DNA from 4 places in the Streptomyces sp. NPDC090127 genome. Region 2 is predicted to be linked to each of the others. Evidence: riboswitches for the same ligand, from Rfam matches in the RefSeq annotation. Region 2 holds a riboswitch; each other region holds the start of a gene.
What was found. A riboswitch is a leader RNA that binds a small molecule or an ion and turns the genes downstream of it on or off. The one in region 2 is predicted to bind cyclic di-AMP.

Region 1 (6,991 bases), on a different contig from region 2:
CCCCGCACCACTAGCACTCCTCGCACCGCACGCACCCCCCGCACCACTAGCACTGCACGCACCACCCGCACCACTCACACCACTCGCACCACTCGCACCACAGGAACGAGCACCACGTGAACCGGCAGCACGCACCCGACATGAACGAGATCGTGGGCAGCCACGACCTCCTCCTGGTCACGCTCGACACCCTCCGGTACGACGTGGCCGCCGAACTCGCCGCCGCCGGCCGCATCCCGAACCTCGCCCGGCACCTCCCCGACGGACGGTGGGAGCGCCGGCACGCCCCCGGCAGCTTCACGTACGCCTCCCACCAGGCGATCTTCGCCGGGTTCCTGCCGACCCCGGCCACCCCCGGCCCGCACCCCCGGCTCTTCGCGGCCCGGTTCGCGGGCAGCGAGACGACCACCGACGGCACCTTCGTGTACGACACCCCCGACCTCGTCTCCGGCCTGGCCGAGGAGGGCTACCGCACCGCGTGCGTCGGCGGCGTCGGCTTCTTCAACGGGCAGGGCCCGCTCGGCTCGGTGCTGCCGGGACTGTTCGAGGAGAGCCACTGGGAGCCCGCCTTCGGCGTCGCCTCCCCGACCTCGTTCGAGTCCCAGGTGACGAGGGCCGAGGAGATCGTCGCCGGGCTCCCCGCCGAGCAGCGGCTCTTCCTGTTCGTCAACGTCGCCGCCCTGCACCAGCCCAACTGGTTCCATCTCCCGGGCGCGACCCGGGAGTCCGGCGACACCCGCGCCTCGCACGCGGCGGCCCTGGTCCACGTCGACCGGCACATCGGCCGCCTCTTCGCCGCCATGAGCAGCCGCCGCCCCTGCTTCGCGATCGTCTGCTCGGACCACGGCACCGCGTACGGAGAGGACGGCTTCACCGGCCACCGGCTCGGCCACGAGAGCGTCTGGACCGTTCCGTACGCCCAGTTCCTCCTGGACGGCCCGGACCGGGCGGAGATCGCGTGAACCCGTCGCCGCGCCCGTACGAGAGCTACGTCTACGCCTACCCGCACAAGACGGCGTACCGCCCGCTCCCGGACCCCGCTCCCTCCCTCGCCGCGCTCTGGCGCGACGAGCCGAAGGACGCCCTCTCCCTCTACGCCCACATACCCTTCTGCGAGGTCCGCTGCGGCTTCTGCAACCTCTTCACGCGGATCGGCGCCCCGGACGAGCTGACGACCCGCTACCTCGACGCCCTCGACCGCCAGGCGTCCGCCGTCCGCGAGGCGCTCGGCGACCGGGGGCCGGTCCATTTCGCCACGGCCGCCTTCGGCGGGGGTACGCCCACCTTCCTCACCGCCGGGGAGCTGGAGCGGCTCTGCGACATCGCGGAGAAGCGGACGGGCGTCGACCTGCGTGCCGTCCCGCTCTCCGTCGAGACCTCCCCTTCGACCGCGACCGCCGACCGGCTCGCGGTCCTCGCCGAGCGCGGTGCCACCCGGCTGAGCATCGGCGTGCAGAGCTTCGTGGAGGCGGAGGCCCGCGCCGCCGTGCGCCCCCAGCGCCGCGCCGACGTCGAGGGGGCGCTCGGCCGCATCCGGGAGACGGGCGTCCCCGTCCTCAACATCGACCTGATCTACGGCATCGACGGCCAGACCGACCGGAGCTGGACCCGGTCGCTCGACGCGGCCCTCGCCTGGCGGCCCGAGGAGCTGTACCTCTACCCCCTGTACGTCCGTCCCCTCACCGGCCTCGGCCGGCTCGCCGCCACCGCCGACCGGGAGTGGGACGAGCAGCGGCTGCGGCTCTACCGGCACGGCCGAGACCATCTGCTCGCCCGGGGCTACGAGCAGGTCTCGATGCGCATGTTCCGGCGCACCGACGCCCCGCCGCAGGGCGCCGACGACTACGCCTGCCAGACCGACGGCATGATCGGCCTGGGCTGCGGGGCCCGCTCCTACACCTCGTCGCTGCACTACTCCTTCGACTACGCCGTCGAGATGCGGGAGATCCGCGCGATCATCGACGACTACACCACGACGGAGGACTTCACCCGGGCGCGGGTGGGCCGCCCGGTCGACGCGGACGAGGCGCGCCGCCGCCATCTGCTCCAGTCCCTCCTCCAGGTCCGGGGCATGGAGACGGACACGTACGAGGAGCGGTTCGGCGCGTCGCCGTTCGCGGACTTCCCGGCGGAGTTGGGCCGGTTCGAGGCGCTGGGCTGGCTGGACGCGACCGCGCCCGACGGGCTGCTGCGGCTCTCCCCCGAGGGCCTCGCGCACTCGGACGCGCTCGGCCCCGCGCTCTTCTCGCCGGCCGTCCGGGCGGCGATGGCCGCCTACGACCCGAGGTAGGGAGCTGTCGTGGACCTGACGATCCTGTACCGCGGGCCGCTCGCCTCCTGCGACTACGACTGTCCCTACTGCCCGTTCGCCAAGCGCCGTGACAGCCGCGAACAGCTGCGGGCCGACCGCGCCGCGCTGGAGCGTTTCGCCGCCTGGGTGACCGCGCAGACCGGCGACCGGCTGAGGATCCTCTTCACCCCCTGGGGCGAGGGGCTGGTCCGATCGTGGTACCGGCGCACCCTCACCGAGCTGTCGCACCTGCCGCAGGTCGAGCGGGTGGCGATCCAGACCAACCTGAGCTGCCGCACCGACTGGCTGGCCGAGGCCGACCCCGAGACCCTCGCGCTCTGGTGCACGTACCACCCCGGCCAGACGCCGTACGACCGCTTCCTCGCGAAGTGCCGCGAGCTGGCGGCCCGGTCGGTCCGCTTCAGCGTCGGGGTGGTCGGTCTGCCCGCGCACCGGGAGCACGCGCTGCGCCTGCGCGAGGACCTCCCGCCCGAGGTCTACCTCTGGGTGAACGCGGCCGACGGGCACACGTACACCGACGAGGAGGCCGAGAGCTGGACGGCCCTCGACCCCCTCTTCCCGTACAGCCGCCGTCCGCACCGCTCCGCCGGGCTGCCGTGCCGGACCGGTGAGTCGGTGGTCTCGGTGGACGGTGACGGGACCGTGCGCCGCTGTCACTTCGTCAAGGCCGAGCTGGGCAACCTGTACGACGGGTCCTACCGGGCCGCGCTGCGCCCGCGCGCCTGCCCGCTCGCGGCCTGCGACTGCCACATCGGCTACGTCCACCTGGAGACGCTGCCGTTGTACGACGTGTTCGCGGGCGGGGTCCTGGAGCGGATTCCGGCCGGGCGCGCGGGAGCGCCGGGCCGGGCGGTCAGAGGGGCATGAGGTCGCCGAGCGGCATCAGGTCCGGCCGCTTGGCGGCCACATGGTCGCCCGAGCTCTCGCCGCGCAGCCGCCGTCCGATCCACGGGACGAGGTACTCCCTGGCCCACTGGATGTCGTCGCGGCGGACCTCCAGGGTCCCCCTCGGCGGCAGCGGCGGCCAGACCTGGTCCGGGTCGGCCGGCACGTCCATGCCGAGGACCTGGGCGGCGCGCAGCGCGACCCGGGTGTGCCCCTCGGGCGAGAGGTGCAGCCGGTCGTTGTCCCAGGCCCGCCTGTCCTGCACGGACTTGAGCGACCAGAGGTCGAGGACCGGGCAGTCGTAGCGGTCGGCGATGGCCCGGACATGGGCGGTGTAGGTGGCGATCTTGCCGCGCAGATGCCGCAGCACGGGGACGTCGCGGGTGTCGAAGCCGGTGGTCACCATCACCGTGCCGACGGCCGAGGTGAGGTCGGCGACGGCGCGCTCGAAGCGCTCGGCGACGTCGTCGGGGTCGGTGCCGGGGCGAATGATGTCGTTGCCGCCCGCGCAGAAGGTCACCAGGTCGGGAGCGAGCTCCTTGGCCCTGGGGACCTGTTCCGCCACGATCTGGTCGAGGAGCCGGCCCCGGACGGCCAGGTTGGCGTAACGGAATACGTCGTGCTCCGGCAATTGGTCGGCGAGCAGGACCGCGAAACGGTCGGCCCAGCCGGCGAACGTCCCGTCGGGCCCGGGATCTCCCACACCCTCGGTGAAGCTGTCACCGATCGCCGCGTACGACCCGAATGCGCGTATGTCTCTTGATCTCGAATCGTCTGCCACGGGAGCTCATCTTTCCCTTATGCATGTGACCTACGCGACCGTAAGGAGGGGTTGACGCCGGGTGAGATACGCCACCGGTCAAGATTCCGCCAAGCCGGAATACGCCACAGGGGCCCGGCACTCGGAAGTGCCGGGCCCCTGTGGGGTGCTGCGGGTGAACGCGAAGGCGTCAGACGCCGACGCCGTGCTGGCGCAGGTAGGCCAGCGGGTCGATGTCCGAGCCGTAGCTCGGGCCGGTGCGGATCTCGAAGTGCAGGTGCGGACCGCTGGAGTTGCCGGTCGAGCCGGAGAGGCCGATCTGCTGACCGCCGGTCACGGTCTGGCCCGCCGAGACGGAGAGGGAGGAGAGGTGGGCGTACTGGGAGTACGTGCCGTCGGCGTGCTGGATGACGACCTCGTTGCCGTACGAACCGCTCCAGCCGGCCGAGTGGACGGTGCCCGCGCCGACGGCCTTGACCGAGGTGCCGGAGGCGGCGATGAAGTCCGCACCGGTGTGGTAGCCGGAGGACCACATCGAGCCGGAGGCCCGGTACGGGGTCGAGATGCCGCCGCTGACCGGGGCGACCCAGCCGGAGGAGGCCTTGGCCGGGGCGGACTGCGCCGAGCCGGAGTTCTCGGTGGGGGCCGTGGAGCGGTCCGAGGAGCGGGAGCTGCGCGTCTCGCTCGCGTCGGAGGAGGACTTCTCCGCCTTGGGCGCGGCCTTCGGGGTCTTCGGCGCGGCCTTGGGGGCCTCGGCCTTCGGGGCGGCCTTGGCCGTCGACTTGGCGCCGAGGGTGAGCTTCATGCCCGGCAGGATCAGCGACGGGTCCTCGCCGACGACCTGACGGTTGTCGGAGTAGAGCTTCTGCCAGCCGCCCGCGAGGTGGTGCTCGGCGGCGATCTTCGACAGGTAGTCGCCGGGGGCGACGGAGTACGTCTTCGGCTTCGCGGCGGCGGGGGCCTTCGCGGGAGTGGCGGCGACGGCGGCGACGGCCTTCTCGGACGTCACGGTCGGAGCGGCCTTCTCGGCGGCGTGGGCTCCGGTCGCGCCGAGCAGCGGCAGGGCGACGACGGCGCCGCCCGTGCCGGCGGCGACGAATCCACGCGTGATCGGGTTGACCTTGGGACGGCGGTGCTTACCCTTCGCGGGCATGGCGAATTCCTCTCCGTCGCCTACGAGGTGAGCTGTCGGGTTCGGACTGGAGATGTCCGGCCGCGTTCTCACGCGGCTTCACCCCGAGCCGTCCGGATCGACCGGTGCGGCGTACTTACCTGGGTCCCCCGCTCCTGCCGTACGTGGATGGGGATGGGTGCGGATTCCGGACGGTGGCAGGATTCGGCGGTCCGACCGGATTGACGGTGACGCTAGACGAGCAGGGTCGAGCCGAACAAGCCGCCGTTTTCCGTTCGCATTCCAGAGCGTGATATCCGCTCCGCATTCCGGTCACCCTCCGTGGATGACGGCGGATCGATTTCCTTTTCCGGCAGGGGAATTACGCCCGGCGATCAGGCACGGTCCGTCACTTCTATGACGCTGCTCACGCCGCGAAACCCATCTCCCCTGCAACCAGGGCGCGTTATATCGAAGGCCCTAATTCGGACAGAACGCCCATTCCCCTACCCAGAGGTGCGGAGGCCCCCCGGCACCCGGGATGATTGCGCCAGGAATCGATCAGGACCCGATCGCGATCCGCCAACCTTCAGGAGCACCCGTGACGCAGCAGCTGCCCCAGATCTCGCCGACCGAACCCGAGCTCACCGGGGTACGCAACTTCCGGGACGTGGGCGGACTGCCGACCGTGGACGGCGGGACGGTGCGCTTCGGCCGCCTCTTCCGCAGCGGCCACCTCGCGCACGCCACGGAGGACGACGCCGCGTTCCTCACCACCCTCGGGCTGCACACGATCTTCGACTTCCGCAATCAGGCCGACGTCAAGATCGAGGGCCCGGACGTCGAACTGCCCGGCGTACGGAACGTGAACATTCCGCTCAACGACCCGGCCGACGGCAAGGAGTTCTGGAAGCTCGTCAGCTCGGGCGAGCTGGAGCAGCTCCGCGCCATCCTCGGCGACGGCAAGGCCGCGACCCGAATGTCTGATTCGTACCGCAAGATGATCGTCGAGCGGACGGCGGAGCACAGCCGCATCCTCCACGCGCTCGCCGAGGACAGCGTCCCCGCCCTCATGCACTGCGCGGCCGGCAAGGACCGGGCCGGCCTCTCCATCGCCATCGCGCTGCTCGCGGTGGGCGTCGAGCGCGAGGCGATCGAGGCCGACTACGTGAAGTCGAACGACCCGCACCGCCGTTACAAGGTGCGCCGCAGCTCCACCTCCGCGGACGCGATGGCGCCCGAGGTGATGGAGCTGATCAGCCCGCTGTTCGACGCGCGTGTGGAGTATCTGCGGGCCGCGTTCGAGACGATGGAGCAGACCTGGGGGACGGCCGAGAACTACCTCACGGACGGTCTGAAGCTCAGCGCGGAGACCCGCGCGCGCCTGCGCGAGCGGCTCGTCAAGGACGCGTGACGGCGCCCCTCGCGGTCACTGGTTCTGCCCGCCGAGGGCGAACAGCAGATAGAGGAAGGCGGCGAAGAGGTGCCCCGCCACGAGGTACGCGAAGAGGCGGAGCACCAGCCCCTTGGGGAACTGGCCGGCCTCGCGCTCCTCGCCGGTGACGGGGGCGCGCTTTCCGGACTTCTCCGACATGACGGTCCTTTCCGAAGGGCTCAGCGCGGATGCGGAGCGGCGCCGTCGCCGAGACACAGCTCGGCGACGGGGCTCTGCATCAGCGTGTGGACGAAGAGCAGCTCGGCCCCGCCGCGACCGGCGGCGCCGATGCGGTGCGGGGTGAGCGAGTCGAAGTGCGCGCTGTCCCCGGGATCCAGGACGTGGACGGCGTCGCCGAGGGCGAGACGCACCTGCCCGTCGAGGACGTGCAGCCACTCCTCGCCGGGATGGACGCGCACGATGTCGGCGCGGGTGGCGTACGGAACGTGCACACGGAGCGCCTGCAGGGCCCGGCCGGGCCCCCCTGCC
Region 2 (6,991 bases):
ACCGCGAACATGTCGTGCAGGACGAAGGCGAGGCGCTCGGCCGGTCCCAGCGTGTCGAGGACCACGAGCAGCGCGAGACCGACCGAGTCGGTGAGCAGCGCCTCCTCCTCGGGGTCGGTCGTGGGGCCGCCCGCGCGGCGCAACAGCGGATCGGGGACGTAGTACTCCAGCGGATCCTCACGGCGCGAGGCGCGCGAGCGCAGCATGTCCAGGCAGACGCGGCCCACCACCGTCGTCAGCCAGCCGCTGAGGTTCCGTACGTCACTGATGTCGGAACGGCTGAGCTTGAACCACGCCTCCTGGACGGCGTCCTCCGCCTCGCTCAGCGAGCCGAGCATCCGGTAGGCCACCGCCTTGAGATGCGTGCGGTCGGCCTCGAACCGTGAGGCCAGGAGGTCCTTGTCGTCCATCGGTGCGTCTCCCTCGTCGAAACTCGTCGAGTCCGTCATCGTCATGACGGACGGCGCCGTCGAAACGTGACACGTCCGCCCCGCCCGGAACCGGGCCCCGGACCACTCCGGAGGAGCCCCCGGACAGCCGGAGAGGTCTCCGGACAGCCGGAGGCCCCACCGCACATCCGGAGCCCCCCTCCGGAACCGTCCGTTGCGTGAGATCCCCTGCCGCCCCCCGCGTAACGCCGGGATTTCCCCGGCGGAGGGTGCCCACCGCCGGGAAGTGCCACTTCAACGCGCTGATCGTCGACCGTAGATTTTCACGCATGACGACAACCGCGCAGGTCAACGCCGTACTTCGTACCCCGCCCGCCTCTCCCCGGGCCGCTGCCGCCTACTTCTCCGCCAGCCTCGCCTTCCACGCCGACGTCTCCGACGTCGCGAGCGCCCTCGCCGCCGACGGCGACCCCGGCTTCGTGGTCCTCGACTCCCGCTCGACCGCCTCCTGGGACCAGGGCCACGTCCCCGGAGCCGTCCACCTGCCGACCGCGCTCATCGCCGAGCAGGCCGAGCAGCTGCTCGACACGACCGTCCCCGTGGTCACGTACTGCTGGGGCCCCGGCTGCAACGGCGCCACCCGCGCCGCGCTCGCTCTCGCGCAGCTGGGCTACCAGGTGAAGGAGATGCTCGGCGGCTTCGAGTACTGGGTCCGCGAGGGCTTCGCGTACGAGACGTGGGAAGGCCCCGGGAAGAAGGACGCGGACCCGCTGACCGCCCCCGTCGACTCCGACGACTGCGGCTGCTGAGAGCCGCCGGGCCCCTGCCGGGATACGGATTAGGGGATCCGCGCCCCATGCCGTAAGGTCATATTCACCGACGCGGGGTGGAGCAGCTCGGTAGCTCGCTGGGCTCATAACCCAGAGGTCGCAGGTTCAAATCCTGTCCCCGCTACTCAGTAGCAACGAAGGCCCGGATCCAGTCACTGGATTCGGGCCTTCGTCGTACGTCCCCCGCTCCGGCCGCCCGCCTCGCCGCCCTCGCCGCCCGCCTCGCCGCCCCCGCCGCCCGCCTCGCCGCCCCCGCCGCCCGCCTCGCCGGCTTGCGCGCTTGACCTTTACGCAACGTCAAGATCTAGCGTTCTCGGTATGGAGTGGTCGATCCAAGAGATCGCCAAGAAGGCGGGCACCACCAGCCGAACCCTCCGGTACTACGGAGAGCTCGGGCTGCTGGAACCCAGCCGGATCGGCGCCAACGGTTACCGGTACTACGACCAGGCGGCGCTCGTGCGGCTGCAGCGCATCCTGCTCCTGCGCGAGCTGGGGCTCTCACTGCCCGCCGTCGGCGAGGTCCTCGAAGGGCAGCGGGACACGTCCGCCGCGCTGCGCACGCATCTCCTTCTGCTCGAACAGGAGCGGGAGCGGATCGGGCGGCAGATCGCGGCGGTGAAGACCACGCTCCACAAGACAGAGAAAGGGGAAGCGCTCATGGCAGAGGAAGTTCTCGACGGCTTCGACCACACGCGGTACGAGGAGGAGGTCAGCCGGCGCTGGGGTCGCGACGCCTACGAGCAGGGCGACCGCTGGTGGCGCTCGCTCAGCGCCGAGGAGAAGCGGGACTTCATGGACCGGCAGGCCGCCATCGCCCGCGACTTCGGGCGGGCGGCGCACGACGGTCTCGCGGCCGACAGTGACGAGGTCCAGGAGATCGCCCGGCGCCACGTCGCGTGGCTGTCGATCACGACGGCGCCGTCGAAGGAGTACGTGACCGGGCTCGGCCAGATGTACGTCGACGACCCGCGCTTCACCGCCACCTACGACCAGCACGGCGAGGGCACCGCCGTACTCGTCCGGGACGCGATGAAGACCTACGCGGAGCGGAACCTGTAGCCGCGCGCCCGGTCCGCGTCCCCCACACGGCCGAGCGGGGGTCGCCGAGCGGCGCGGCTCCCGCCACCCTGGGGAGGGCGCGGTACCGTCCGTCGCCGTGCCGTGTACGGACCGGGCAGGAGAGCACAGGTGGGGCAGGGCCAGGGGCAGGGGCAGGAACAAGGGCCGGTCCAGGGCCGGGGAGGCGGACCCGTCGGCGGCGATTCCGCCGGCAAGGGTCGGGCCGGCAACGGTGGGGCCGGCAAGAGTCGGGCCCCCAAGGGTCGGGCCGCCGACGGTCGGGCCGGCAACGGCCGGGTCGGCCACGGTCGTGTCGCCGACGGTCAGGTCGGCAACGGTCAGGTCGTCGACGGGCTCTCGCCGCGGCCTCGGCGGGGGCGGGCCGAGCGGGCGCGGCGGTTCATCCGGGCCCTGCCGCCGCTGGTGATCCTCGGCGGTGTCGTCTTCGACCTGTCCACCCCCGCCTCGTACACCGCCTCCCCGATGTTCTCCGCCGCGCCGCTCATCGCCGCCCCGTTCTTCTCGATGCTGACGACGCTGCTCACCGGCATCGCCGCCGTCCTCGCCAGCATCGGGCTGCACCTCTACAACCAGACCGCCAACGACGTTCCCGCCCTCACCGAGACGTTCACCGTCGTCACCGTCTCCGTGCTCGCGCTGCTGATCAACCGGGTCGTGCGGCGCAGCGGTGAGCGGCTCGCGTCGGCGCGGGTCATCGCGGAGACCGCGCAGAAGGCCGTGCTGCCGACGCCCGCCGAGCGGATCGGCGGGCTCCATGTCGCGGCCCGGTACGAGGCCGCGCAGGCGGACGCGTTCATCGGGGGCGACCTCTTCGCCGTCCAGGACACGCCGTACGGGGTACGGCTCGTGGTGGGTGACGTCCGCGGCAAGGGGCTCGAAGCGGTGGAGGCGGTGGCCGTCGTGATCGGCGCCTTCCGGGAGGCGGCGGAGCAGGAGGCGACCCTCGAAGGCGTCGCGCAGCGACTGGAGCGCGCGCTGGCCCGCGAGGGCACCCGCCGGGACGGGCTGGACGCCTTCGAGGGGTTCACCACCGCCGTCCTGGCCGAGATCCCGCGTGGGGCCGGGCGGGTACGGGTCGTCAACCGGGGCCACCCCGAGCCGCTGCTGCTCCACGCGGACGGCGCCCTGTCGCATCTGGTGCCGACCGAGCCCGCGCTGCCGCTCGGCATGGGCGAGCTGGCCGCCTGGCCTGACCGGGCCGACGAGGCGCCGTACCCGCCGGGCGCCACGCTGCTCCTCTACACCGACGGGCTCTCCGAGGCGCGCGACTCCAGCGGGGCCTTCTACGAACCGGCCGAGCGACTGGCCGGGAGGATCTTCCCGGGGCCGGAGGAACTGCTCGACGCGCTCGTCGACGACGTCCGCCGGTACACGGGCGGGGGCTCCACCGATGACATGGCGCTGCTCGCCGTGAGCCGGCCGGGAGCGGGCCAGCCGGAGCGGCGCCGGACGATGCCCGTGGTGCGGTGACCGGCAGACCGGCAGACCGGCTGACCGGCTGACCGGCAGACCGGCTGACCGGCGCCGTGCGCGGTGCCGTACGCGGTGCCGTGCGCGGTGCCGTGACCATCCGTAGTGGAAGGGTTCCGCTCCGATAACAATTGACGAACAGTCAGTTCTCGACCTTTAGTAGAGGTCCGTACTGAAGCGGGATCAAATCGTCCTGTACCAGCTCAATCTTGTGAATGATCAACCGGAACGGCTTGGAATCCAGCCCTCGTGTCTATTAACGTTCGATAACGCAGCGCGGTCGTCCCAGCCGTCGTCCAAGACGGCACCGTGCGCACGCGCCGAATCCTGAAAGGGAACCGGGGAACCACTACTTGGGGTGAATCGGGCACCTTCGCACTCGTGCGAAAACGCCCGTAGGAGACCTTCCTGCTCCGAACCCGTCAGCTAACCCGGTAGGCGAGAAGGAAGGAAAGGAGCGCGCCTCCGTGGCGTCCAACAGCCCTGCCCCCGAGGGTCTTTCTGACGGTTTCAACGCGTTCGGCGCCCGTGGCGCCGCCGGGACGGACGACGAAGCGTCGACCTGGGGAGAGTGGAACCCCACCGAGGACTCCCTGCGCCAGCAGGCCCGTTCGGGTGGCCGCCACCGCGTCGTGAAGCAGCGCTCCGGCTTCGCCCGCTCCTCCACCGTCCTCGGCGTCGGTGTCATCGCGGCCGTCGGCGCCGGCGGCATGGCGACCGCCAAGGACAAGCCCCCGGTCTCGATATCGCTTCCCGACCTCAACCTGCCGGACGCCTCCGAACTGCCCGGCGTCGGCGCGCTCATCTCCGACACGGACGGCGCGGACGGTACGGACTCCGGGACGATCAACGCCCAGCCGCTCACGGCCACGCTCGCGCTGCCGGCCGACGAGGCCCAGCTGAACGCGGGCGCCGAGTCCGCCTCCGCGGCGACCGCGGACGCCGGCGAGGCGCTGCGCGCCCGCATCCTCCAGCAGGCCGAGCAGCAGCAAGCCTCCGCCGACGCCGCCGAGAAGGCCGTGGCGGAGAAGGCAGCCGCCGAGAAGGCCGCCGTCGAGGCCGCCGCCCAGGCGGACAAGGCCGAGAAGGAAGCGGCCGCGGCGAAGAAGAAGGCCGAGGAGGAGGCGGCGGCGAAGGCCGAGGCCGAGCGCCTGGCGAAGCTCGCCGCGAGCTACTCGCTGCCCACGTCCTCGTACACCCTCACCTCCACGTACGGCCAGTCCGGCTCCATGTGGTCCTCCGGCCAGCACACCGGCCTCGACTTCGCGGCGCCGACCGGCACACCGGTCAAGGCGGTGCACGGCGGCACGATCAAGTCGGCGGGCTGGTCCGGCTCGTACGGCTACCGGATCGTCCTGGAGCTGGAGGACGGTACGGAGGTCTGGTACTGCCACCTCTCCTCGATGACGGCCGGCGTTGGCCAGTCCGTGGGCACCGGCGACACGATCGGGCGCGTCGGCGCGACCGGCAACGTGACCGGCCCGCACCTGCACCTCGAGGTCCACACCCCGGGCGGCTCGGGCGTGGACCCGGCGGCCTGGCTGGGCAGCAAGGGCCTGTCGGTCTGACGAGACTCCGGCGGCCCTGGCGTCACCCCCCCACGCCAGGGCTGCCGGGACTCCCGGTTCACCGCTGTCGGAATAGCGCACTCCAGGGAGGTCGTTGAACCGTCCCATGACCTCTCTTCGCCCGCTGGGCCGTTCCGATCTCCTCGTCTTCCCGCTCGCGCTGGGCGGCAACGTCTTCGGCTGGTCCGCCGACCGGGACCAGTCCTTCGCCGTCCTCGACGCCTACACCGCCGCCGGCGGCAACGTCGTCGACACCGCCGACGCGTACTCCGCCTGGGTCGAGGGCAACCAGGGCGGCGAGTCCGAGACGCTCATCGGCGAGTGGCTGACCGCCCGGGGCAACCGCTCCGACGTCGTCATCGCCACCAAGGTCGGCGCCCACCCCCAGTACAAGGGCCTCTCCGCGACCACCATCAAGGCCGCCGCCGAGGAGTCGCTGCGCCGCCTCGGCACCGACTACATCGACCTCTACTACACGCATTTCGACGACCCGACCGTCCCGGTCGAGGAGATCGTCACCGCGCTCGACCAACTGGTGCGGGACGGCAAGGTGCGGGCCGTCGCGGCCTCCAACATCTCGTCCGAGCGGCTCCAGGCCTCCCTCGACTTCGCCGAGGCCGAGGGGCTCGCCCGCTACGTCGCCCTGCAGCCGCACTACAACCTGCTCTCGCGCGACACGTACGAGGGCGAACTCCTGGCCACCGCCGAGCGGGCCGGGCTCGCCTCCCTCCCGTACTACGCGCTCGCGTCCGGCTTCCTCACCGGCAAGTACCGCCCGGGCAGGACCGTGGACAGCGTCCGCGCGCACGGTGCGGCCGCGCACGCGGAGTCCGAGCGGGGCCGCCGGATCCTGGCCGCGCTCGACACCGTGGCCCAGGCGCACGAGGCCGAGGTGGCCACCGTCGCCCTGGCCTGGCTGGCCTCACGCCCGACCGTCGCCGCGCCGATCGCCTCGGCCCGTACGGTCGAACAGCTCCCGGCCCTGGTGGCCGTCGCGGACCTCCGACTGACCAGCGCCGAACTGACGCTCCTGACGGAAGCGTCCGCGTCCTAGGACCTCTCGTCCGGGTCAGGCCGGGTCAGGCCGGATCAGGTCGGCCTCGCAGGCCGGATGAGGCCGGGCTCGCAGGGGCCGGATCAGGCCGGGCTCGCGGGTCGGCCTCGCGGGGCCTGCGGGCCTCGCGGCGCCTGCCGGGCTCGCGGGGCCCTAGCTCCGGTACGGGTTGTAGCCGCTGTAGTCGAGGTACTGCGGGGGAGCCCACACCCGGCCCGTCGCGCGCGCCGCGTACGTGAGGGCGGGGGAGGCGACCGGCTTGCGCTGCCAGAGATGGTGGAGCAGCTCCTGCTCGCGGGCCGTGAAGTCCGCGTCCGGCGCCCCGCGCTCGGCGCGGTGCCGCAGGAAGGCGAGGGTCGTCGCGAACGCCTCGTACTCGCCGACGGCGGTGGCGGCCGGCGGGCCGTACGTCCGGCGGGCGAAGTCGCGGGCCACCGACCGGGCCCGCATCGAGGAGAGCGCGAGCGGCTCGGCGGGCGAGAGCCAGCCGGCCGCCGCGTACGCCGGGAGCTGGCCGGATATCGTGCGCAGCTCCCGCTGCCTGCTCCATATCGCGAGCCAGGTCAGCAGGCCGAAGGCGGGCACCATGAACATGCCGTA
Region 3 (6,991 bases), on a different contig from region 2:
TCAGGTCCTGGTCGACCACGTGCAGACCGACCGGCGACTGGGTGAAGACCGCCTCCAGGACGCCCGAGCGGATGCCTCCGGGCAGCGGTCCCGCGGGCCACAGACCCCAGCGGCCGGGCTCGGCCGCGCCCCGGTTCGGAACCGGTCCGACCGTCACGCCCTCGGAGAGCTCCTCGACGTCCACCTGGGTGAGCAGGTCGGTCACGGGGCGGCCCAGGATGCGGGAGCGGCCCACGCCGAGGAGCCGTTCGGCCGCCCGGCTCCAGGCAACGACCACTCCGCGCCCGTCGAGGACGGCGACGGCTCCACGCCCCTTGCGGCCGGCCCGGCCCGGGGGTTCCTCACGCTCTGCCATCGTGCCTCGCACTCGGCGTCGGCGGACATCACCGTTGTCGAGGCAGCCTAGCTCCGCCCGGGCGCCGGGGCATCCCGGGAAAGACGGCGCCTCGACGACCGGCACACTTGCCCGAATCATCCGATAATGGGCGCTATGGCTCGTAAGGAATCACCCCCGCACGCACCCTCGACGGTGACCGTCAAGGGCCGGGACATGCGACTGCGCACGATCGGCTTCCTGGTGCTCGCGGCTCTGGCGATCTGGTTCATCGCCGCGAACACGGGGTCGGTCACGATCCGGCTGTGGGTCTCCACGGTCACCCTGCCCCTGTGGAGCGTCCTCACGGTGACGCTCCTCGTGGGGTTCGCGCTCGGCATGTACATCGCCCATCGGCGCGCCCGGCCCTGACCGGCACCCCGATGGGCGACAGGGACCCCCGACTGGAGCCGGGCGAGGCGCTCGTGGCGACCCGTACGGGCTGTTTCGCCTGGGACCCGGCGAGCGGGCGGCTGGCCCTGGACGCCATGGCCCGGACGGTGTTCGGGCTGCTCCCGGCCGAGTTCACCGGCCTCGCCGGTGAGCTGCGCCCGCGCATCCGGGCGGCGGACTGGGACCTGCTGTCGGGGCTCTCCGCGGATCTCCTGGCCGGCCGCCGCGAGACGTACAGCGCCTATTTCCGTGTCGTGCTCCACGACGGGCGCAGCCGCTGGACGCACGCTCGGGGCTCCCTGGTACGCGACCGCCGGGGAGCGGCGACGCGCGTGGTGGGCGTGGTCCGGGACGCCACGCCGGACCTGGCGCACTCCGCGCTGCGGATGCCGACCGAGGAGGAACAGGATCCGCTGCGTGCCCTGGGTGAGGGTGTGCTCGCGCTGGCCCGCACGATGAGCGTCAGCGAGGTCGCCGAGGTGCTCGGCGGCGAGCCGAGCCTGCGGCCGCTCGGCGCGAAGGCGATGTCCCTGGGCGTGCTGGAGCAGGGCCGTCTGCAGGTGGTCCGTACGGTGCTCTCGCCGAACGCCACCGACTTCCCCCGGAAGTCGCGGCTCGCGGACTCCTGGCCGCTGAACGACGCCGTCCGCACGAACAGTCCGCTCTTCTTCACCTCCGCCCACGCCTTCCTGGACCGCTATCCGAGGCTGGCGCCCTACCGGAACGGCATCGGCGCCACGGCCGCCGCGTTCCTGCCGCTGATCGACGAGGGGCAGCCGCTCGGCGCGCTGGGGGTCTTCTTCGACGACCGGTCGGTCTTCAGCCTCGCCGACCACACCCTGATGAGCGGCTGGGCGAGGGCGGTGGGCCGGGCGGTGCACCGGGTGGTGCCGCTCGACCGTTCGCTGGAGATCGCGGCCGCGCTGCAGAGCGCCATGCTGCCGCGTCGGATCCCGCGGACGCCCGGGGCCCGGATCGCGGTGCGGTACCGGACCGCCCGGAAGGGGGTACGGGTCGGTGGTGACTGGTACGACGCGGTGGCGCTGCCCGACGGCGGGCTCGGGCTCGCGATCGGTGACGTGCAGGGCCACGACACCGAGGCGTCGGCGCTCATGGGGCAGCTACGGGTCGCCATGTCGGCGTACGCGGCGGAGGGCCACGCCTGCCACAGCGTGCTGGGCAAGGCGTCGGCGTTCCTGGCCGATCTGGACGTGGACCGGTTCGCGACCTGCCAGTACCTGCGGGTGGCGCTCGACACGGGTGAGGTGCACGCGGCGAACGCGGGCCATCCGCCGCCGCTGCTGCGCCACGCCGACGGCACCGTGGAACGCGTCCGGCTGGCGGGCGGCCCGCCGCTCGGCCTGCCCGCCGAGTGGGGCATGACCGCCTATCCGTACACGACGGCGTGGCTCGCGCCGGGCGGGACGCTGCTGCTCTACTCCGACGGGCTCGTGGAGAAGCCGGGCGAGGACTTCGACATCGGCCTCGCGCGGCTGGCGGCCGCCTTCTCGGCCGGGCCGCCCGATCTGGAGGACCTCGCCGACCACCTCCTCGACACCCTCACCGGCGGCCCGCACGCGGAGGACGACGCGGCGCTGCTGATGGTGCGCCGGGACGGCACGGGCGCGGCTCCCTAGGCCGTACGGATCGGACTCCCCCCACCGCCGCATTGGTCCACACCCGAACCAATCACTGCCCCACCACGCGCCACCCCTCGGATGTTCACCCAAGCCTTACCGCACGGAGGTATACCTTTAAGGCTCCCTCCCTCATCCTGTCCACCGTGTGCCAGTGGGGCACGTGGTGACACGAGAGGCGGGGCATTGACTCCCATCAGCCGCAGGGGATTCGTCGGGATCGGGGCAGGGATCGCGGCGGGCGCGGCACTGCCCGCGGGGTCCGGCACGGCGTCGGCCGCGGCCGCGGCCGCGACCGGCACCATCAAGGACGTCGGACACGTCGTGGTCCTCATGCAGGAGAACCGCAGCTTCGACCACTACTTCGGCAGGCTGCGCGGCGTACGCGGCTTCGGCGACCGGGCGGCGGGCAACATCCCGGGCGGCTGGGGCATGTTCCAGCAGCCCGACTGGGGCGGCCGGCAGTTCCCGTGGAAGCTGAGCGCCACCCCGCCGGCGGGCGGGGTCGACGGGGAGACCCTCGCCCAGTGCAACGGCGACCTGCCGCACAGCTGGACCTCGCAGCACGCGGCGTGGAACAAGGGCCGGATGGACAACTGGGTCACGGGCGTCGGCAACACCCGCACCCTCGGCTATCTCGACCGGGGCGACATACCGTTCCACTACGCCCTCGCCGACAACTACACCGTCTGCGACGCCTACTTCTGCTCGGCGCTCAGCGCCACCGGCCCCAACCGCACCTTCCTGTGGAGCGGGAAGATCGACGCCTCCAGCAAGGACGGCGGCGAGGAGTCCGGGCTGACCTGGGAGACGTACGCCGAGGCGCTCCAGCGCGCCGGGGTGAGCTGGAAGGTCTACCAGAACGCCCAGGACAACTACGGCGACAACGGCCTCGCGTACTTCAAGAAGTTCACCGACGCCCGGCCGGGCGACCCGCTGTACGACCGCGGCATGGGCTCGGTGCCGAAGGTCACCGGTTCCACGCCGGACGACATCGCCGCCGCGATCCGCGCCGACGTCGTCGCCGGGACGCTCCCGCAGGTCTCCTGGGTGGTGGCGAGCGAGGCGTTCTCCGAGCACCCCTACGCCCCGCCCGGCGACGGCGCGCACTTCGTCGACCTGGTCTACCGCGCGCTGGCCGCGGACCCCGAGGTCTTCGACTCCACCGTGCTGTTCCTCAACTACGACGAGAACGACGGGTTCTTCGACCACGTGCCGCCGCCCGTCGCCCCGCCCGGCACCCCCGGCGAGTACATCGACGGGGTGCCGATCGGCCTGGGCTTCCGGGTGCCGATGCTCGTCATGTCGCCCTGGACGCGCGGCGGGTGGGTCAGCTCGGAGGTCTTCGACCACACCTCCGTGCTGCGCTTCATGGAGACCTGGACGGCCGCCCTCGGCACCCCCGCCACCTGCCCCCACATCAGCGCCTGGCGGCGGAAGGTCACCGGCGACCTGACGGGCGTCTTCGACTTCGCGCGCCCGGTGTACGGCGTCCCCTCGGGTCTCCCCTCCACGGCCAAGGTCATCGGCCAGGACACCTGCGGTCCGCTGCCCAACCCGGTGCCGCAGGACAACGCCCTGCCGGCGCAGGAACCCGGGACGCGCCCGGCGCGCGCGCTGCCGTACCAGGTCAACGGCAACCTCGACCGGTTCGAGTTCGGGGCGGCGGGCAAGATCCTCGCCTGGTTCTCGATGTCGAACCGGGGCGCGCAGGCGAAGCGGCCGGCGCACGTCACGATCCACCCGCACCAGCACCGGGACACGGCGGCCTGGCAGTACACGGTCGACCCGGGCGCCACGTCGACGGACTTCTTCAACATCGGGACCGGGTCGGGTGCGGGCAAATACGACATCTCGATGATGGGACCCAACCGCTTCCTGCGCCGCTTCATCGGCGACGCCTCCAAGGCGGGCAAGGCGATCGAGGTGGCGGCGCGGTTCGCGACCGAGGCGGGCACCGGGAAGACGGCGATCTTCTTCAAGCTCACCAACGCCTCGGCCGGACCGGTGACCTTCACCATCCGCTCGAACGCCTACCGCACGGACGGCCCCTGGACGTACACGGTGGCGGCGAACTCCTCGCGCGAGGACTTCTTCAACGCGGTGGCGTACCAGGGCGGCTGGTACGACTTCACGATCCTGGCCGACATCGACGGCACGTGGTCGCGCCGCTACACCGGCCACATCGAGACGGGCGCCCCGAGCGTCACCGGCTGACGCCCGCACAGCCGCAGCCCAGGCCAAAATGGGGCACAAGGGGCTTAATCCCCCTTGTGCCCCATTTCTCAACTCGGCTGGTTTTCCCCGCATGTCCGGAATGAGACGGCAGGTGAGGCGAATCACGCCGAGGCTCGAACGATCTCCCCACGGGCCCCGTTCCCTTACCCGCCAAGGAAGTTCGGGGCGCCGGGCGCGGCTCGGGAATCCCCCGCCGAACAGGCCGTGCATTCGGCGTCTTGTTTCGGCCGACATTTCTCGCCTACGGTCACCTCGACCCGGACGGATCGCCGAATCCTGCCACCGTCCGAAAACACATCGCTCATTCACCCGAAGGCAGGAGCGGGGGACCCACCATTTCGCCGGTCCGGTTTTTTACGGCACGGCTCGGGGTGAAGTCGCGCATGCGTGACCGGGCATCTCCAGCCCGAACCCGACAGCTCACCCCGCAGGCGCCGGAGAGGACTGCATCATGCCCGCACACGGTAAGCACCGGCGCCCCAAGAGAAGGCCCCTGACCCGCGGAATCGCTCTCGCGAGCACCGGTGGCGCCGCCCTGGCGCTGCCCCTGGTCGGCACCGCCACCGCACACGCCGCGCCCACCACGGCCCCCGCGACCGCCACCGTCGAGAAGACCGTTCTCAGCGCCCCGGCGAAGATCGCGGAATCCGTTCCGGCCGCACCGAATTCCGCCGCCACGACGTATACCGTCACCCGGGGCGATTCCCTTTCGGTGATCGCCCGGGAGCAGAGCGTCCAGGGCGGCTGGAAGGCCCTGTACCAGGCGAATCGCGCGGCCGTGGGTGACAACCCGTCACTTATCCACCCCGGTCTGGAACTGACGCTTCGTGGAAAGGCCGCCGCCGCTCCGAAGCAGAAGTCCGAGGCCCGTACGACGACAGCGGACCGCGCCGACCGCTCGCAGCGGACCGCCGCGCCGACGAAGGCTCCCGCCGCGGCGCCGTCTAAGGCCAAGGCCCCCGCGCAGGGCGCCCAGGCGACCACGGTGGCCGCGAAGAGCTACACCGACGACCTCGACGGCTGGATCCGCGAGTCGCTGGACATCATGCAGAAGTACGGCATCCCCGGTTCGTACGAGGGCATCCAGCGCAACATCCTGCGGGAGTCCTCCGGCAACCCGCAGGCCATCAACAACTGGGACTCCAACGCCGCCAAGGGCACCCCGTCCAAGGGTTTGCTCCAGGTGATCGACCCGACGTTCCTCGCCTACCACGTGCCCGGTACGTCGATGGACCCGTTCGACCCGGTCGCCAACATCACCGCCGCCTGCAACTACGCGGCGGACCGGTACGGCTCCATGGACAACGTCAACGGCGCGTACTGACGGCTGGGCGCCCTCCCCGGGGCACCCCGCTAGAAGTGGTCGGCGAACCAGCTCGCGGCGAGTTCACCGACCTGCTCCAGCGAGCCGGGCTCCTCGAAGAGGTGTCCGGCGCCCTGGACGACGACGAGCCGGTTCTCGCACCGCAGCCGACGGCGGGCGTCCTCGTTCAGGTCCCGTACGAGCGGGTCCTCGCCGCCCACGATCAGCAGGGTGGGGGCGCGCACCTGTGCGAGGCGCGGGCCCGCGAGGTCCGGACGGCCGCCGCGGGAGACCACGGCGGCCACCTCGGAGAGCGGATCGGCGGCTGCCCACAGGGCGGCCGCCGCGCCGGTGCTCGCGCCGAACCAGCCGGTCGGCAGCCCTTCGAGGCCGGGGGGTCCGGCCAGCCAGCGCGTGGCCCGGGTCAGCCGGCCGGCGAGGAGCTCGGTGTCGAAGACGTTGCTCCGGTCGGCGGCCTCCTCCTCGGTGAGCAGGTCGAACAGGAGGGTGCCCAGCCCGGCCCGGTCGAGGCTCTCGGCGACGGCCCGGTTGCGGGGGCTGTGCCGGCTGCTGCCGCTCCCGTGGGCGAAGACCACGATCCCCCGTGCGCCCTCGGGCACGACCAGCCGGCCCTCGACCTCCACCTCCCCGACCGGGATCCGCACCTCGGGGTCCTGCTCGCCCCGGAGCTGCCCGGCGTGGTGGCGCTCCAGGCAGGCGACGACCTCCTCGTCCGGGATCTGGGAGAAGTCCTCGTAGAACTGGCCGATCGCGTAGAAGAGCTCCGGTTCGTGGACGCTGACGGTCTCGTCCGCCTCCCGGCCGATCCGCTCCCGCCAGTCGGCCGGCGCGACCGGCACCGCGAGGACGATCCGTGCCGCCCCCTGGGCGCGCACGACCCGGCAGGCGGCGACCGCCGTGGCGCCGGTCGCCAGCCCGTCGTCGACGACCACGACGGTCCGGCCGTCGAGCCGGGCCCCCGACCGGGCGCCCCGGTAGCGCCGGGCCCGCTGGCCGAGCACGGTCCGTTCACGCGCCTCCACGGTG
Region 4 (6,991 bases), on a different contig from region 2:
GCCTCGGGCGCGAGGCGGCCGGTCCTGTCGACGCCCTGCCCGAGCCGGACGATCGTCATCCGCCGGTCCAGCTCGGTCAGCTCGCCGGTCTCGGGGTGGACGTCGGCGACGAGGAGCCGGATGGAGTTCGTACCGCAGTCGATACCGGCGACCCGGGTCACGCGGCGCCCCCCTCTTCCTCGGCGTCCTCGTCCTTCTCCGCGCACGGGGTGACGCACGGGCCCTTGGCCCACCACTCGGGCAGCATCGCGAGGGCCTCGTCGCCGAACGGGTTCACGCCCGGTCCGGCCACCAGCGAGTGGCCGACGAGGACGTGCAGGCACTTGACCCGGTCCGGCATGCCACCGGCGCTCGGGAAGCCCTCCAGGACCTCGATGGCGTCGCGGCGGGCGAGGTAGTCCTCGTGCGCGGCCCGGTAGGCGGCGGCCAGCTCCGGGTCGGTGGCGAGCCTGGCCTGCATCTCCTTCATGACCCCGTTGGCCTCCAGGGTGCCGATCGCGGAGGCCGCGCGGGGGCACGTCAGGTAGTACGTGGTGGGGAACGGGGTGCCGTCCGGGAGCCGCGGCGCGGTCTCGACGACGTCCGGGTTGCCGCACGGGCAGCGGTGCGCGATGGCGCGCAGTCCCCGGGGCGGGCGGCCGAGCTGTGCCTCGAACGCGGCGACGTCCGCCTCGGTCGGCTCGGTGCGGGCGGTCTGCGGAGGGGGCGTTTCCATGCCTGCGTCTGTCTTCTCGTCGGGAGCGGTCTGCTTCGGATGGTGGATCGGTGGGGCCGACGGCCCCGGTGGGCCTGGGGTCCTGTGGTCCCGCGGCCCGGTGGGCCCGGAGCTCATTGGGCCTGGGCCCATCATCTCGTGGCGCCGCGTCAGCGGCCGGTGTCGGCGCGGTCGACGCCGTCCCAGAGGTCGGAGTACCAGGGGCGTTCGGCCTCGCCCTGCTCGGTGCGGCGGGCGCGCTCGGCCTCGGGGTCGTTCACGGTGAAGCCGGTCTCGCCGGGCATCAGGTAGTGCAGGTGCTCGCGGGCGAGCCGGCGGACGTACGCGGGGTCCTGGAGCCGGGCCTTCTCGTCCCGCAGCTCCTCCACGCGCTCCGCGGCCTCGGCGGCCTGGCGCTCCTGCTCGGCGATCTCGCCGCGCTGGGAGACGTACTGACGCATGGGGTACGCGAGGGCGACGACCAGCGAACAGACGACCAGGGCGAGGAAGGCCGCGCGGCCGGTGAGCCGGGAGCGCCGGGCCTGGCGACGGGTCTGGGAGCGGTACACGCGTGCGGCGGTCTGCTCGCCGAGCAACTTGATCCTGGTCGCGGTCGAGAACCGGTCCCGGGCCATGTGCGCGCCTCCCCTTTACGTACGGACGTCCCCGCACACGGTACGGGACCGGGTGCGGGGACGTCCGTAACCGAGGGTGACGCGGGGTCAGCCCTTGGCGTGTCGATCAGTTCGCGGTGCGGAACCGCGGGAAGGCGCTGCGACCGGCGTAGACGGCCGCGTCGTCGAGGATCTCCTCGATGCGCAGGAGCTGGTTGTACTTGGCGACGCGCTCGGAGCGGGCCGGGGCGCCGGTCTTGATCTGGCCGCAGTTGGTGGCGACGGCGAGGTCGGCGATGGTGACGTCCTCGGTCTCGCCGGAGCGGTGGGACATCATGCACTTGAAGCCGTTGCGCTGGGCCAGCTCGACGGCGTCCAGGGTCTCGGTCAGCGAACCGATCTGGTTGACCTTGACCAGCAGGGCGTTGGCGGCGCCGTCCTCGATGCCGCGGGCCAGGCGCTCCGGGTTGGTGACGAACAGGTCGTCGCCGACGATCTGGACCTTGGCGCCCAGCTTGTCGGTGAGGACCTTCCAGCCGTCCCAGTCGTCCTCGAACAGCGGGTCCTCGATGGAGACCAGCGGGTACGCGGCGACGAGCTCCTCGTAGTACTCGGTCATCTCGGCGGCCGAGCGGGACTTGCCCTCGAACGCGTACGAGCCGTCCTTGTAGAACTCGGACGCGGCGACGTCGAGCGCCAGCGCGATGTCCTTGCCCGGGACGTAGCCGGCCTGCTTGATGGCCTCCAGGATGAGGTCGAGCGCCTCACGGTTGGAGTCCAGGTTCGGGGCGAAGCCGCCCTCGTCGCCGAGGCCGGTGGACAGGCCCTTGGTCTTCAGGACGGACTTGAGGGTGTGGTAGACCTCGGTGCCCCAGCGCAGGGCCTCGGAGAAGGACTCCGCGCCGATCGGGGCGATCATGAACTCCTGGATGTCCACGTTGGAGTCGGCGTGCGACCCGCCGTTCAGGATGTTCATCATCGGAACGGGCAGCAGGTGCGCGTTCGGACCGCCGAGGTAGCGGAAGAGCGGGAGGTCGGAGGCCTCGGACGCGGCGTGCGCGACGGCGAGGGAGACGCCGAGGATGGCGTTGGCGCCGAGGGAGGCCTTGTTGTCCGTGGCGTCCAGGTCGAACATGGCCTGGTCGATGAGGCGCTGCTCGGTGGCGTCGTAGCCGACGAGCTCCGGGCCGATCTGCTCGATCACGGCGAGGACGGCCTTCTCGACGCCCTTGCCCAGGTAGCGGTTCTTGTCTCCGTCACGGAGCTCAATGGCCTCGAACGCACCGGTGGAGGCACCGGACGGAACAGCAGCACGGCCGGTGCTGCCGTCGTCGAGGCCGACCTCGACCTCGACCGTGGGGTTGCCTCGGGAGTCCAGGATTTCCCGGGCTACGACGACGTCGATGGACGGCACGAGCATCTCCTTCTGGGATGTGACGCTAGATGTGACGCTTGCGGTGCAGGGTCGCTTCGGCCTTGCGACAAGAGCCTAACCGGCTCCGGGGCTCCAGCCCGCCGGGCGCCCGCCCCCTGGGACGAAAAAGGACCCGAGGGCACGCATTCAGGCCCAAAGGCCCTCAGATCTACTCGACGGTAACCAGGGTCCGGGCCCCGGGGCGGCCCGCGGCGGGGGCCCCGGACGCGCGGAACCCCGGTCCGGAGCGCACGGGGGAAGGGCGCTCCGGACCGGGGTGGTCACCGCGGGAGGGTCGTGGGACTCGCGCGAGCCGCCGGACTCACGCGAGCCGCCGGGCTCACTTCAGGTGAAGCTGCTGGCCCGGGTAGATCAGGTCGGCGTCCTCGACGACGTCCTTGTTGAGCTCGAAGAGCTTCGCCCAGCCGCCCTTGACGTCCTGCGCGGCCGCGATCTTGCTCAGGGTGTCGCCGCCGACGACCTTGTACTCGCCGTCGCCCTTCTTGACCTTCTTGCCGGTCGGGGTGGTGACGGTCTTCTTCGACTCGGTCTTGGGGGCGGTCCGCTGCTCGCTGCGGGTCGTCGGCTGCTCGGCCTGACGCTCCTGCTTCGGGGCGGCCTGCGGGGCGGGCGCCTCCTCGACGGCACCGGTGTTCGGCGAGGCGGAGGAGAGGCCGACGCCGCAGCTCGGCCAGGCACCCTTGCCCTGGCCGGCGAGGACCTTCTCGGCGACCGCGATCTGCTGCGACTTGGAGGCCTGGTCGGCGCTGGCCGCGTAGGCGGTGCCACCGAAGGCGGCCCAGGTGGAGTTCGAGAACTGCAGGCCGCCGTAGTAGCCGTTGCCGGTGTTGATGGACCAGTCGCCGCCGGACTCGCACTGGGCGACCTTGTCCCACTCGGAGACGGTGGCGGCCGAGGCGGTGCCGGCGCCCATCAGCGGGGCGGCGACGGCGACACCGGCGACACCGGCGAGGGCGACGGCGCGGGTGGCCTTGGAGGGACGACGGTGTTTGCCCTTGGCGGAAAACAGCATGGGACTTCTCCTCACCGACGCCTACGAGGTGAGCTGTCGGGTTCGGGCCCTGTGAGTTGCCCGGCCGCGCGACCTTGCGCGCGGCTTCACCCCAAGCCGCTCTCGGCCGTCTGTCTCAACGGCCGGGGGCGGCGCTTACCTTGGGTCCCCCGCTCCTGCCTTCGGCGCATGACGCGACGACTGTTCCCATCGGCCGACGGCAGGATTCGGCGTTTCGGTCGACGGGGCCCGCGGTGGCGAGCGGTGACGACCGTAGACACAGACCCGGGGGAAGTTCAAAGACGTCCATGCGGGACAAAACGCCCCTACTTGCCTCGGGACGAAGGGTATTTACGCAGGTGAGAGGTGACGGAAGCAGAGTTTGCGGACGAGACACGCCAGTTGAGGCGAAGAGACCCTTGTCTCACTTGCGCAGAACCGGACATTCAGCCCCGAACTACCCGCGCCCCGCCGCCGCCCCGTCGGGCTGACCGACCGTGAGATCCAGGCTCTGGCCAGGGAGGATGAGGTCCGGGTCGACACCCACCGTCGTGCGGTTGGCGTCATAGAGGGCGCCCCAGCCGCCCGGCAGCGCGTTCTCCCGAGCGATGGCGGTGAGGTTGTCGCCGGGCTTGACGGTGTATTCGCCGATAGTGTCAGCGATGCCCTTTGCGGGCGGGTTGTCCGAAGTGTCCCCGGTGGGCTGCTTGTCGGCGTCGGCACCCGGTGTCGGCGCGTCGGACGGCGAGGCATGGCGGCCCGCTTCAGGGGCCTTGTCCGTATTGCCCGTCTCTTCCGGGGCTGCTCCGCCCCGGTGCTTGCCGGTGCCGGAGGTGGTCGGCGCCGGCGGCGTGGTGGACGCGTCGGGAGCGGAGGACTCGGGGCCGGATGCCCCGGGGGCGGGCGCCTCGGAGGCGGTCGTGGACGGCGCCGAGGGGGCGGAGGGCGCGGACGAGGTCTCGGACGGCGCGAGGGCCTCGGGCGGGGTGTCGACGGTCGGCAGCCCGACGGTCCGGCTGGACTCCGGGCTCGGGCCGATCGGCTCGCTCGGCCGGAAGGCCGGGCCGGGATCGATGTCGGGCTTGGTGCCGTCGTTGGTCAGACCGGCGATCGGGGCACAGGTCGCCCACTGCGTGTCGCCGGCGGCAAGGGCCCTTTCGGCCACGACGATCTGCTGCCCACGGCTGGCGAGGTCCGCGCTCGGTGCGTAGGCGAGACCGCCGTGCCGCTCCCAGCTCTCCTGGCTGAACTGGAGTCCGCCGTAGAGCCCGTTCCCGAAGTGGGCGCTCCACTGGCCGCCCGACTCGCACTCGGCGACCCGGTCCCAGGTCGCCGCGTCGGCGGCGGAGGCGGAGCCCGCTCCGAGGAGGGGCAGCGCGAGGGCCGATCCCGTCACGCCTGCGGCGACGACGATGGCGGGGGCCTGGCGGGGTCTGCGGTGTCGTCCGTTCCCGGAGCGCATGCGGAGCTGCCTTTCGCGTGACTGCTGAGGTGACGGTGAACGTAGCGGCATTCGAACGTCAGTCACAAGTCGATGCAGCGGAGATCACGTAAAAGTCACAGTCTTGACGGCTCGTCAGTTCGCGTGGGGGTGGGAAAGGGGGGAGAACTCCACCGGAAGCGTGCGCAATCCCCTCATGATGAGCCCGCCGCGCCAGCGCAGCTCGGCAGGATCGGCGCCAAGTCGCAGGTCCGGCAGGCGAGTCAGCAGCGTCGCCAGCGCGATCTGCCCTTCGAGCCGGGCGAGCGGCGCGCCGATGCAGTAGTGGATGCCGTGCCCGTAGCCGAGGTGCTGGTTGTCGCGGCGGGACAGGTCGAGCGTGTCGGGCTCGTGAAAGCGCGCCGGGTCGCGGTCGGCGGCGGCGAGCACGACGAGGACCGGGTCGCCCGCCGGGATCTCCTGGCCGCCGATCGTCAGCGGCTCCATGGCGTACCGCCAGGTCGCCAGCTCCACCGGCCCGTCGTAGCGCAGCAGCTCCTCGACACCGGTCTCCAGCAGGTCCCGTTCCCCGGCGGCGATCGAGGCCTGGAGCCGGGCCCGCTCCTCGGGGTGACGCAGCAGGGCGTACAGCCCGTTGCCGACCAGGTTGACGGTGGTCTCGAAGCCGGCGAAGAGAAGGATGAAGGCCATCGCGGCGGCTTCGTTCTCGGTGAGGTGCTCGCCGTGGTCGGAGGCCTTGATGAGCCCCGAGATCAGGTCGTCGCCGGGGTCGAGCCGCTTGCGGTGGATCAGCTCCGCGAGATAGCCGCGCATCTTCTTGACCGACCGCGCCACCCCGCCACGCGGCCCCCCGCCGTGCCGGATCATCATCCCGGCCCAGTCCCGGAAGTCGTCCTGGTCCTCCTCCGGCACCCCGAGGAGGTCGCAGATCGCGTAGATGGGCAGCGGGAAGGCGAACTCGTGGATGAGGTCGGCCTCCCCCTTCGCCGCGAAGGAGTCGATGAGCCGGTCGGTCAGCTCCTGCACCCGGGGCGCGAACTCGGCGACCCGGCGCGGGGTGAACGCCTTGGAGACGAGCCGGCGCAGCCGGGTGTGGTCGGGTGGGTCGATATTGAGCAGATGGGTCATCAGCTCGGCCTTGCGCTCGCCCGGGATCCCCGTCCTGCCCTTGGCGTGCGCGGACTCGGCGTGGTGCTCCGGGTTCTTCGACAGCCGCTGGTCGGCGAGGGCCTGCCGGGCGTCCGCGTACCGCGTCACCAGCCAGGCCTCGACCCCGCTCGGCAGCGTGGCCCGGTGCACGGGGGCGTGCTCGCGCAGCCAGGCGTAGGCGGGGTACGGGTCGGTCGCGAACTCCCAGGTGAAGAGCTCGGGGGCGGGGGGCTCGGCGGGGGTGGTGCTCACCCTGAGACGGTACAAGGTCGCGGTCGCACCGGCCCGCGGGCCACCTGCCACCCCGGATGTGATCGTCCTGTGAAGAGGCGTGGCCTAGATTCTCCCGCGTGGATGCCCAGTTGCTCAGAAGCACGTTCGCCGTCGTCGAGAGACGGGCCGAACATGCCGTCGCCTTCTTCTACTCCCATCTGTTCTGGCACCACCCGGGCGTCCGCGAGCTCTTCCCCGAGGACCTGCGGGCCCAGCGCGACCGGCTCTTCGCCGCGCTCACCCACGTCGTGACCCGCCTGGAGGACCCCGGGCTCGCGGAGTACCTCGCCCATCTGGGCCGCGACCACCGTAAGTTCCTGGCCACCCCCGCGCTCTACGCGGCCGTCGGCACCAGCCTGACCGCCGCCTTCGCGCACGCCGCCGGGGCCGCCTG

Region 1: linked by a shared signal. The riboswitch ahead of ACIPPS_RS09625 (peptidoglycan DD-metalloendopeptidase family protein) and the one ahead of ACIPPS_RS18955 (M23 family metallopeptidase) in region 2 are both predicted to bind cyclic di-AMP.
Region 3: linked by a shared signal. The riboswitch ahead of ACIPPS_RS12710 (transglycosylase SLT domain-containing protein) and the one ahead of ACIPPS_RS18955 (M23 family metallopeptidase) in region 2 are both predicted to bind cyclic di-AMP.
Region 4: linked by a shared signal. The riboswitch ahead of ACIPPS_RS29880 (transglycosylase family protein) and the one ahead of ACIPPS_RS18955 (M23 family metallopeptidase) in region 2 are both predicted to bind cyclic di-AMP.

The regions. Positions count from the first base shown of each region.
Region 1 is NZ_JBIVDE010000002.1:907,959-914,949, forward strand. Features, by position in the region: gene ACIPPS_RS09600 (STM4014 family protein) at 1-120, shown strand, start outside; gene ACIPPS_RS09605 (STM4013/SEN3800 family hydrolase) at 141-962, shown strand; gene ACIPPS_RS09610 (STM4012 family radical SAM protein) at 959-2,290, shown strand; gene ACIPPS_RS09615 (STM4011 family radical SAM protein) at 2,300-3,178, shown strand; gene ACIPPS_RS09620 (SGNH/GDSL hydrolase family protein) at 3,165-3,977, opposite strand; gene ACIPPS_RS09625 (peptidoglycan DD-metalloendopeptidase family protein) at 4,147-5,109, opposite strand; cyclic di-AMP (ydaO/yuaA leader) riboswitch at 5,114-5,279, opposite strand; gene ACIPPS_RS09630 (tyrosine-protein phosphatase) at 5,669-6,481, shown strand; gene ACIPPS_RS09635 (DUF6126 family protein) at 6,497-6,661, opposite strand; gene ACIPPS_RS09640 (helix-turn-helix domain-containing protein) at 6,682-6,991, opposite strand, start outside.
Region 2 is NZ_JBIVDE010000005.1:20,980-27,970, reverse strand. Features, by position in the region: gene sigJ (RNA polymerase sigma factor SigJ) at 1-410, opposite strand, end outside; gene ACIPPS_RS18975 (rhodanese-like domain-containing protein) at 719-1,198, shown strand; tRNA gene ACIPPS_RS18970 (tRNA-Met) at 1,270-1,343, shown strand; gene ACIPPS_RS18965 (MerR family transcriptional regulator) at 1,538-2,278, shown strand; gene ACIPPS_RS18960 (PP2C family protein-serine/threonine phosphatase) at 2,681-3,769, shown strand; cyclic di-AMP (ydaO/yuaA leader) riboswitch at 4,078-4,225, shown strand; gene ACIPPS_RS18955 (M23 family metallopeptidase) at 4,237-5,337, shown strand; gene ACIPPS_RS18950 (aldo/keto reductase) at 5,444-6,391, shown strand; gene ACIPPS_RS18945 (PrsW family intramembrane metalloprotease) at 6,545-6,991, opposite strand, start outside.
Region 3 is NZ_JBIVDE010000003.1:348,747-355,737, forward strand. Features, by position in the region: gene ACIPPS_RS12690 (PAS domain-containing protein) at 1-355, opposite strand, end outside; gene ACIPPS_RS12695 (LapA family protein) at 491-745, shown strand; gene ACIPPS_RS12700 (SpoIIE family protein phosphatase) at 757-2,403, shown strand; gene ACIPPS_RS12705 (phosphocholine-specific phospholipase C) at 2,590-4,620, shown strand; cyclic di-AMP (ydaO/yuaA leader) riboswitch at 4,930-5,088, shown strand; gene ACIPPS_RS12710 (transglycosylase SLT domain-containing protein) at 5,093-5,965, shown strand; gene ACIPPS_RS12715 (phosphoribosyltransferase family protein) at 5,995-6,991, opposite strand, start outside.
Region 4 is NZ_JBIVDE010000009.1:288,287-295,277, reverse strand. Features, by position in the region: gene ACIPPS_RS29900 (exopolyphosphatase) at 1-161, opposite strand, end outside; gene ACIPPS_RS29895 (DUF501 domain-containing protein) at 158-715, opposite strand; gene ACIPPS_RS29890 (septum formation initiator family protein) at 865-1,329, opposite strand; gene eno (phosphopyruvate hydratase) at 1,436-2,728, opposite strand; gene ACIPPS_RS29880 (transglycosylase family protein) at 3,063-3,755, opposite strand; cyclic di-AMP (ydaO/yuaA leader) riboswitch at 3,759-3,932, opposite strand; gene ACIPPS_RS29875 (transglycosylase family protein) at 4,192-5,196, opposite strand; gene ACIPPS_RS29870 (cytochrome P450) at 5,311-6,576, opposite strand; gene ACIPPS_RS29865 (globin domain-containing protein) at 6,675-6,991, shown strand, end outside.